4 regions of the Bacillus sp. MT94 genome follow, and region 2 is predicted to be linked to each of the others. Evidence: predicted binding sites of a transcription regulator. Region 2 holds the regulator's gene; each other region holds the start of a gene.
The links. The regulator Rex, encoded in region 2, represses fermentation and respiration genes when NADH is low (regulators of the CRP and FNR family bind a similar motif). The targets are predictions, from matches to a motif close to TTGTGAAATATTTCACAA.
Positions count from the first base shown of each region.

Region 1: AC1Q51_RS26465 (DoxX family membrane protein) is a predicted target of Rex. The motif match lies at 1,034-1,051, and genes of this name have one in related genera.
Region 3: arcA (arginine deiminase) is a predicted target of Rex. The motif match lies at 1,306-1,323, and genes of this name have one in related genera.
Region 4: AC1Q51_RS12410 (formate/nitrite transporter family protein) is a predicted target of Rex. The motif match lies at 1,130-1,147, and genes of this name have one in related genera.

Region 1 is NZ_JBXAEZ010000011.1:73,105-75,314, forward strand. It holds gene AC1Q51_RS26460 (DUF5068 domain-containing protein) at 1-938, shown strand, start outside; gene AC1Q51_RS26465 (DoxX family membrane protein) at 1,096-1,602, shown strand; gene AC1Q51_RS26470 (DUF4256 domain-containing protein) at 1,675-2,210, opposite strand, start outside.
Region 2 is NZ_JBXAEZ010000015.1:4,986-7,195, reverse strand. It holds gene AC1Q51_RS27590 (CPBP family intramembrane glutamic endopeptidase) at 127-876, shown strand; gene AC1Q51_RS27585 (YdiK family protein) at 873-1,064, shown strand; gene AC1Q51_RS27580 (redox-sensing transcriptional repressor Rex) at 1,094-1,723, opposite strand; gene AC1Q51_RS27575 (ABC-F family ATP-binding cassette domain-containing protein) at 1,910-2,210, shown strand, end outside.
Region 3 is NZ_JBXAEZ010000008.1:126,752-128,961, forward strand. It holds gene arcA (arginine deiminase) at 1-1,213, opposite strand, end outside; gene argR (arginine repressor) at 1,482-1,931, opposite strand; partial or broken gene AC1Q51_RS24130 (methyl-accepting chemotaxis protein) at 2,078-2,210, opposite strand, start outside.
Region 4 is NZ_JBXAEZ010000003.1:130,093-132,302, forward strand. It holds yybP-ykoY riboswitch at 1-144, shown strand, start outside; gene AC1Q51_RS12405 (TerC family protein) at 235-1,029, shown strand; gene AC1Q51_RS12410 (formate/nitrite transporter family protein) at 1,232-2,083, shown strand; gene AC1Q51_RS12415 (cyclic-phosphate processing receiver domain-containing protein) at 2,111-2,210, opposite strand, start outside.

The DNA of each region.
Region 1 (2,210 bases), on a different contig from region 2:
TAAATGGATTCCATACAAACTTCGATATTCCGTTTAATCGTCAAACAGAAGGCGGAGTTATTCTTGTGAACTACAGCGTAAAAAATAGTTCAGCTAAAGATATTTATTATATGCCAGCATTGGACATGTCATTTACTGGCGCGCAGAAAGCATATAGTAACTATAAAGATTTAATTCCAAAAGAAGATCAGCTCCCAACTAAACTTGCTCCAACGAATGATTACTTAGTAAAAGCAGGAGAAACTATTTCTGGTTATATCGCTTATCCATTCGGAAAAGATGATCTAGCGAAAATTTCAAGTCTCTCAACAGTCTCAGTCACAGTCCCAACTGCACAAGCTAATAAAGGAAAATTTGATGCTCCAATCGGAAATCCTGGAAGCTTTTCATTAAGTTTAAACAAACAGGGTGCTGAAAAAGTTGCAACAGATAATACTTTCTACCAAGATAAAGCTACAGCTAATAACATGGGCGATAAAAAAATGTTAAAAGAGAAATCAAGTATTAATAACAATCAAGAATTAGGCGCTGTTAATGTTACATTAGACGGATACCAATTCACTCAATTCACACCAAATTCCGTCGAAGCTCCACGCTTTGCAAATTTTAAAAACGGTCTTGTTCTGTTAACAGTAAAATTCAAGCTTGATAACAAAGATGCTCAAGACGTTTCACTGTCTCCTATAAGCTCTACATTGAGAGTGAATGATGGTACACAATATACGATTAATGAAGGTATGCTATTAAATTATGACTATAATGCTTCAGTCAAAACAGGAACATCTGGAGAGTTACTACAAGTATATATTTTAGATCAAGAGCAGTATGAAAAGATTTGGAAAGACAAAAGCTTTGAGATTGAGTTAGGACCTATGAGAAATAAAGAAGCTAAAGATATTTCACAAGGTAAAAAAGCTAAATTTACATTACCTAAATAAATTAATAAATATATAATAGAAAAGGCATATAACATATGATTGTTATATGCCTTTTTCATTTTATAAAAACACCATTTTTGTTCACACTTTATCCATTGTGAATTTTTTCACAATGGATATATAATAAACATGTAAATAGAATATTGGAGGGATTTCAATGGTTATCAATTTTTTAAGAACTGATAAACGTGCTGCTTTCATATTATTATTTTTACGATTTTACATAGGATATGCATGGCTCGCTGCTGGGATAGGTAAAGTTTTCGGACAATCTTTTGATGCAAGTGGTTTTCTAAAGGGCGCTATCGCTCAAGCATCAGGTGACCATCCTGCAGTACAAAGTTGGTGGGCAGATTTTCTTCAAAATTTTGTTCTTCCAAACGCAGACCTATTTAGCTTTTTAGTTCAATGGGGAGAAATTTTAGTAGGTCTAGGTTTAATTTTAGGCGGATTAACAAAAACAGCTGCATTTTTCGGAATCATAATGAATCTTTCATTTTTATTAAGCGGAACTGTTAGTGTAAACCCAAATCTGCTTATTTTAACTATGTTCATTTTAGTTGCAGGGCAAAACGCTGGACGTATTGGATTAGATGACTATGTTTTCCCTAAACTTTTCCGTAAAAATAACCACGGAACATATAAATTAAGTAAAACTGCGTAGTAACAGTTTACTTTTAAAATATAAATAAGAAAAAGAGCCTGAGTATAGGCTCTTTTTCTTATTTATCCTAATTTAAACTTTTAACGAGCCACGAAAACCTCTGGCAGCATAGTAAGAGTCTGCTCCATTGTGGTACACGAAAACATGTCCGAAGCGATAATCGCAAAATAGAGCACCACCGAGTTCTCGAATATCTGAAGGTGTTTGTACCCAACTTGATGATTTCATGTCAAAATCCCCAAGTTGTTGCAATTCCCGATATTGTTCTTCCGTTAATAGTTCAATGCCCATAGCATTTGCAACATCAATAACATTATTTTCTGGTTTATGTTTTTTTCTTGATTCTAACGCTTCAAGATCATAACAAAGACTTCTGCGGCCTTTAGGACTCTCCTTTGAACAATCATAGAAAGTATATTCGTCCTTTTCTTCATCATAACCGACAACATCCGGCTCACCGCCAGTTACTTCCATTTCGTTAAGTGACCATAATTTTTCAGCATTAGCTTCTATCTTAGCTTCAACCTTAGCCCATTCAAGACCTTCATGGCGGTTCATATTTTTCTCAAAACGAGCTTGCAATACTTTCAATAACTCTTGACGTTTTT
Region 2 (2,210 bases):
TTATAATTTCAAATAAGGATTTACGAAAAAAACATAATTCAAGTGAGGTTTATATCGTAGGTAGCATATTTACATGTTATCCTAACTTATCTCATACACTATAGTTAGAAAGGATGGTTAAACCATTTGAAGAAACAATACTGGTGGATTATCGTTACATACATTTTAATGCAGTTATCTGGCGTTGTTGGATTGCCACTTCTCCTAAAAACAGGACTCTATGATAATAGAGGATTTACCATGGAGGAAAAAGGACAAATCATAACGGGACACTGGGCAATTATTAGCTTCTTTGTTGCATTATGTATCGTACTTTGGTTACTTAGAACAGACATTCGTGACAGGCATTTAGATGCAATGCGCTCTTCTGTTCCAGCTACTATTGGATGGATTTTCATCGGCTTCTTCTTGGCTTTCTTTTCACAAATAGTTGCCGGTATGATCGAGATGCAGCTGCTAGGAATTAAACAAGGTTCAGAAAATACAATGAAACTGATGGAAATTGCAAGAACGACACCTTGGTTCCTTATTGTCGTATCTATAATCGGACCTATCTTGGAAGAAATCGTATTTAGAAAAATTTTATTTGGTACACTTTATAAGAAGTTTAACTTCTTTATTGCAGCTATCATTAGTTCGCTTGTATTCGCAGCAATTCATTTTGATTTTACTCATTTATTGGTATACACTGCTATGGGGCTCGTATTCGCCTTCTTATATGTGAAGACGAAGCGTATTATCGTTCCGATTGCAGCTCATGTTGCGATGAATACATTAGTCGCTATTGGGCAAATTTTTATGAGCAATGAGCAAATTCAAGAAATGATTAAAGAAGCTGAAAAAATGCAAGGCTTTATCGGAGGATTTTTTGTATGAGAAACTCACCATTGTTCATGGCTGCACTATACTTCCTTCTTGGATGTATCTTTACACGCTTCGCCATTACGAACGTGACAGATACAATCTGGAATGTGTGGACAATACTATTTGCAGTTATGGCAACAATTGATTTTAATTTGGCACTTCGCCTTATATTAGTTAAATTCACAAAGAAGAAACAATAATAAAACGCAGAGGTCGCTTCCTCTGCGTTTTATTGTGGATAGTTTTTCAAAAAGTAAACTAATGTTTGTAACTCTACAGCTAAATCAATATGATGAATTCTAATATTCTCTGATACGTTTAATCGTGCTGGTGTGAAATTCAAAATACCATGCACGCTCGTTTCAGCTAATCTATCTGCTACAGCTTGTGCTACTGTAGCCGGTACTGTTAATATTGCCACTTGTATATCATTTGATAATCTCTCTTCTAATTCATCTAAATGGTATACAGGAATGCCCCCGATTTCTGTTCCAACTTTCTCTTCACTAACATCAAATGCCATTTCAATTTTTGTATTATTGTTTTTCGTGAAATTATAATGTAAGAAAGCGGTCCCTAAATTACCTACTCCAATAAGTGCTACACGCGTTATATCATCTTGATCAAGTGTTTCGCGGAAAAATGATAATAAATAATTTACGTTATATCCATATCCCTTTTTCCCTAACGCTCCAAAATACGAAAAATCTCTTCGTATTGTTGCGGAATCTACTTTTACCGCTTCACTCAATTCGGCCGATGAAACACGCTGCTTACCAGAAAGAGATAAGTTTTGGATAAATCGATAGTATAGAGGCAATCTTTTAGCAGTGGCTTGTGGAATCTTTTGCTGATCCATATGACCTCTCCTCTCTTCCTATCTTTATTCATATACTTTAATCAAATACAGAAGTTTAGCACTCATTAAATTCCTTGTATAATAAAGAGAAGAAGTATTCTCTCTTATTTTAAACTATACACTATTTTTAGTATGATTGAGAAATATAAACATGGCAAAGTTAAGAAATTATTTGAGGTGAAAACATTGATTTTATTACAAGTAAATGGACTTTCGAAATTATACGGTGCAGAAACAATTCTTGCAAACATAAAATTGGAAGTACAAACAAAAGATCGTATCGCATTAGTCGGAAGGAATGGAGCTGGAAAATCTACATTATTAAAAATTATCGCTGGTGAGTTATCACATGATGGTGGCGAAATTATAAAACCGAAAGATGTCTCAATCGGGTATTTAGCTCAAAATACCGGCCTAGAAACGTCTTTAACAATTTGGGATGAAATGCTAACCGTCTTTACCCACTTACAGCAAATGGAGACAAAAC
Region 3 (2,210 bases), on a different contig from region 2:
TTGGCATACTCATGCAACGTGGACCCCCACGACCACGAGATAATTCCGAACTTAGCACTTCAATTACTTCTATACCGTGCTCCCGTAATAACGTATTAGATACATAGTTGCGATCATATGTAACAACTACACCTGGCGCGATTGCTAATGTGTTCGAGCCATCATTCCATTGTTCACGAGCAGAAGCAATTACATCTCCTCCTCCACATGGAATAAGAACTAATTCACTTAAGCCTAATACCTCTTTTAATGCTTCCATTAAAGAAGTACGATGTGTAATTTTAAGAGTTTCCTCATCTGATCCTTTTTCTAAAATATAAATATTCATATTCCCTTTTGGCCCTTGAATGGCTGGGTGAATTGTAAACTTGTCATAATCAACCATTGTAAATACTGTATCTAAATGCATAAATGCTCGACATTTTGGAATTTCTATTGCTAACACTTTCTTAATTTTATTTTGTCGGCTAAAGAGATTTTTAGCTAAACGTTCAATTGCTTTAGCTGAAGTACGAGCAGATACTCCAATCGCAATTGTTTCTTCATTTAAAATTAGCTCGTCGCCACCTTCAATTGGAAATTTATAATCACGATCTAACCAGATTGGTACATTATGTTTTGCAAATCTTGGATGATATTTAATGATGTACTCCATGAATAATGATTCACGTCTACGCGCTGGTTCTCTCATCTTATTTATCGTTAAGCCATCGCCCACGCTAGCTGCTGGATCACGAGTAAAATATAAATTAGGCATTGGATCTAAGTAAAACGGATAGTGATCTTCCATTAATTCATATAAATGTGTCTTCTTACTTGTTTCAATTTCGTTTTTCCGTACACCGCCCATAATTTTTTGAATTAATTCTTCATTTGAAAAGGAAAGTAAATATTCTTTTAAAGTTTGATGTGCAACATTTACGTCGGCCTGTCCTTCTTTTAAAATACGATCAACAAATTCTTCTCGAAGTTTTTTATCTACTAACGCCTCAGCGGCTAGTTTTTCTAAATAAAGAACTTCAACACCCCGATTGCGTAACGTTTGTGCAAAATAATCATGCTCTTTTTGAATAATTGGTAAGTATGGAATATCGTCAAATAATAATTGCTGCAAATAATCTGGCGTCAAGTTTTCCACTTCTTTACCCGGTCGTTTTAATAAAACCGTTTGTAATTCCCCAATTTCTGAAGTAACATGTATCGGATGTTTCATTTGTTGTACCTCCTTTTAAATATGTTTGATGTCTTACAAGTACATAATAAATGCTCTGCACTTTCATCTTTGTGAAAGTATCCACATTATCATTGTGAAATATTAAACAAGTTATTTTTTTAAAATCATACGAATATGTATTTTTATAACAAACTATCTCGCTTTCTCAATAAAAAATACATATATTACGCATATATGTTGAATATTTAACTTCCGTATTTAAACAAAAATCCTGTTTTTAATTTTATTAAAAACAGGATTTTTGCATCTAAATAATTAAATTTAATCTTTCTTCTATAATCTCCCTATCTGATTTCGACTGTGAAATTATAAGGCATGTATCATTTCCACATATACATCCTATTTTTTCTTTCCAATCTAACTCATCAAATAAAACACCAATAACATGTGCATTACCAGGTAATGTTTTAATAACCATTAATTGATCTACACAATCAATTTTCACAACAACTTCTCGTAATTTTTTCTTTAACTTTATATCAGTTTGTACATGCTCTTCTGAGAAAACTTTATATATCATTAATCCTTCTTGAGAAGGTACCTTCGTTAAGTTTAACTCACGAATATCGCGAGAAACCGTAGCTTGTGTTACTAATACATCTTTTTTTGCTAACAATTCTACTAATCTTTCTTGCTTATCTATTTCATACTCCTTTACAAATTGTTTAATTAACCGTTGTCTTTTTTCTTTTTTCATAAAAGACACCCCTTTTAATATTATAGCTCGCTATAATTTTCATCCGAAAGGGACAGAAAAGAATGTTGCGGAAACGTTCATAGTTTAACTGTAAATATTAAATCAAGCTAAATAAAAAAGAGAAGAACAGCATTCTGTTCTTCCTTTTACATTGAAAATCGTTCAATTGTTTGTTTCAAATCAGTTGCTTGTTTCTCTAAATCCTTTAATAATTGATCGATTACTATCATATTTTTAGACTGTTGTAGCGTCACACGCGCCACTTCTTGCGAACCAGCT
Region 4 (2,210 bases), on a different contig from region 2:
GTCCAAGAATATTTCTTGGAAACAAAGTCGTCATTACGTAGAACTTAGTTCTTCCGGCTTTGTTGGCATTTTTATTACATATGTCTAGCAAGACCTTTGCCTATTAACGGCAGAGGTCTTTTTTGTATTCATTTCCAAATTCTTCCAAAGTTAATAGGCAGGAGTATGGGGAAACTAAATAGTGGGGAAATTCTTCACTTATTTAGAACTTATAGAGATGAGAGGAGAATGTACATGGATGTATCATTATTATTGGAGTATGGTTGGGTATTACTCATCCTAATTGCACTTGAAGGGATTTTAGCGGCTGATAACGCTCTTGTTCTTGCAATTATGGTAAAACATTTACCAGAAGAAAAACGAAAGAAAGCACTATTTTACGGATTAGCGGGGGCATTTGTTTTCCGATTTGGATCGTTATTTATGATTTCGTTCTTAGTCGATGTATGGCAAGTGCAAGCAATCGGTGCCATCTACCTTATGTTTATCGCTGGTAATCACTTATTTAAAACATATGTTAAAAAGAATACAGATGAAGAAACAGAAGAAAAAGAAGCAAAGAAAAAACAAGAGAACTTCTGGTGGACTGTATTTAAAGTTGAAGTTGCTGATATCGCCTTCGCAGTTGATTCAATTTTAGCTGCGGTTGCACTAGCAATGACTTTACCAAAAACAGGATTAGGTACAATTGGTAGTCTAGATACTGGGCAATTCGTTGTTATCTTTGTAGGTGGACTTATCGGATTAATCATTATGCGATTTGCAGCAACTGCATTCGTGCAAATCTTAAAACGTAAACCAGGACTTGAAACTGCAGCATTCTTAATTGTAGGTTGGGTTGGTGTGAAGCTAGCAGTTTATACATTAGCACACCCTGCATTAAATGTAATTCCACATTCATTCCCAGAATCCACTCCGTGGAAGCTTACATTCTGGATTGTATTAGTCGGAATCGCAGTTGGTGGTTGGTTCTTCTCAAAAGAAGTAGAAGTAAAAGTAGAAAAGAATTTAGACGAAAAAGCGCTGTAATTACAGCGCTTTTTCTTTTTCCTTTCTTCCTCTCAATGTCCAGAAAAAATTCCATTATACTACCTTTTGTAAACGTTTTCTTAACGTATGTATGTCCTTTTTGTGAAACATTGCACAAACTTATTGAAAGTGAGAACAATTCCATGTACTTTATTCATATAAGGAGTATTTATAGAAGATTTACTAAAGGAGCGTATTACTCATGCTAGAACAAGGACTAGATTATGTTGTCAAACTGGCTAAAAGCAAAAAGAAAATGCTAGATACAAACCCAATGCAATATTTTATTCGTGCTGCACTTGCGGGTATTTATATCGGTTTTATTATTGTACTATGTTTTAAATTAGGTAACTTTTTTCACATTGCAGATTCACCAGCAACTTATTTAGCTGCTTCTATGTTTTTCGGGATTGCTCTCGTACTTATTATATATGGCGGTGCTGAATTGTTTACTGGAAACACAATGTACTTTACTGTAGCAACTTTAAGAAAAGAAACAACGATTTCTGATACACTTCGTAACTGGGTTGCTTGTTATGCAGGTAACTTAGCCGGCGCGTTATTCTTTGCCTTACTATTTTACGCAACTGGAATTTTTGAAGCAATTGATCACGGTCACCTAATGAATAAAGTCGTTGAAGGAAAGATGAACACACCTACAATGCAGTTATTCTTTAAAGCCATTTTATGTAACTGGCTCGTATGTCTTGCTTGCTTCTTACCATCTCAGGTTAAAGGCGACACGGCAAAAATAATGGTCATGATGCTACTTGTTTTCACATTCTTCTTATCTGGTTACGAACATAGTATTGCAAACTTGTCACTCTTTGCTTTATCTTTAGTTTCACCACATCCTGAGACAATTTCTTTTTCAGGTGCTATTCATAACTTAATTCCTGTTACAATCGGTAACATTATTGGCGGATCAGTATTTGTCGGTATGGTATACCACTACTTAACAAAAAAAACACCTGAAGTTCAACAGGAAGAAACTGAAATCGCAGCAGCTCAACAAGAAGAGATTATTCCTTTACAAGCACATATGAAACATTAAAAACTCCAAAGTTTTACTTTGGAGTTTTTAGCTTCCCACGTATTTAACAACAAGGTGAGGATTAATTTCTCCTTCTTCCTTTCCCTTATCCATTCTCTGTTTCATCTTGTGCATACCGATGACATCA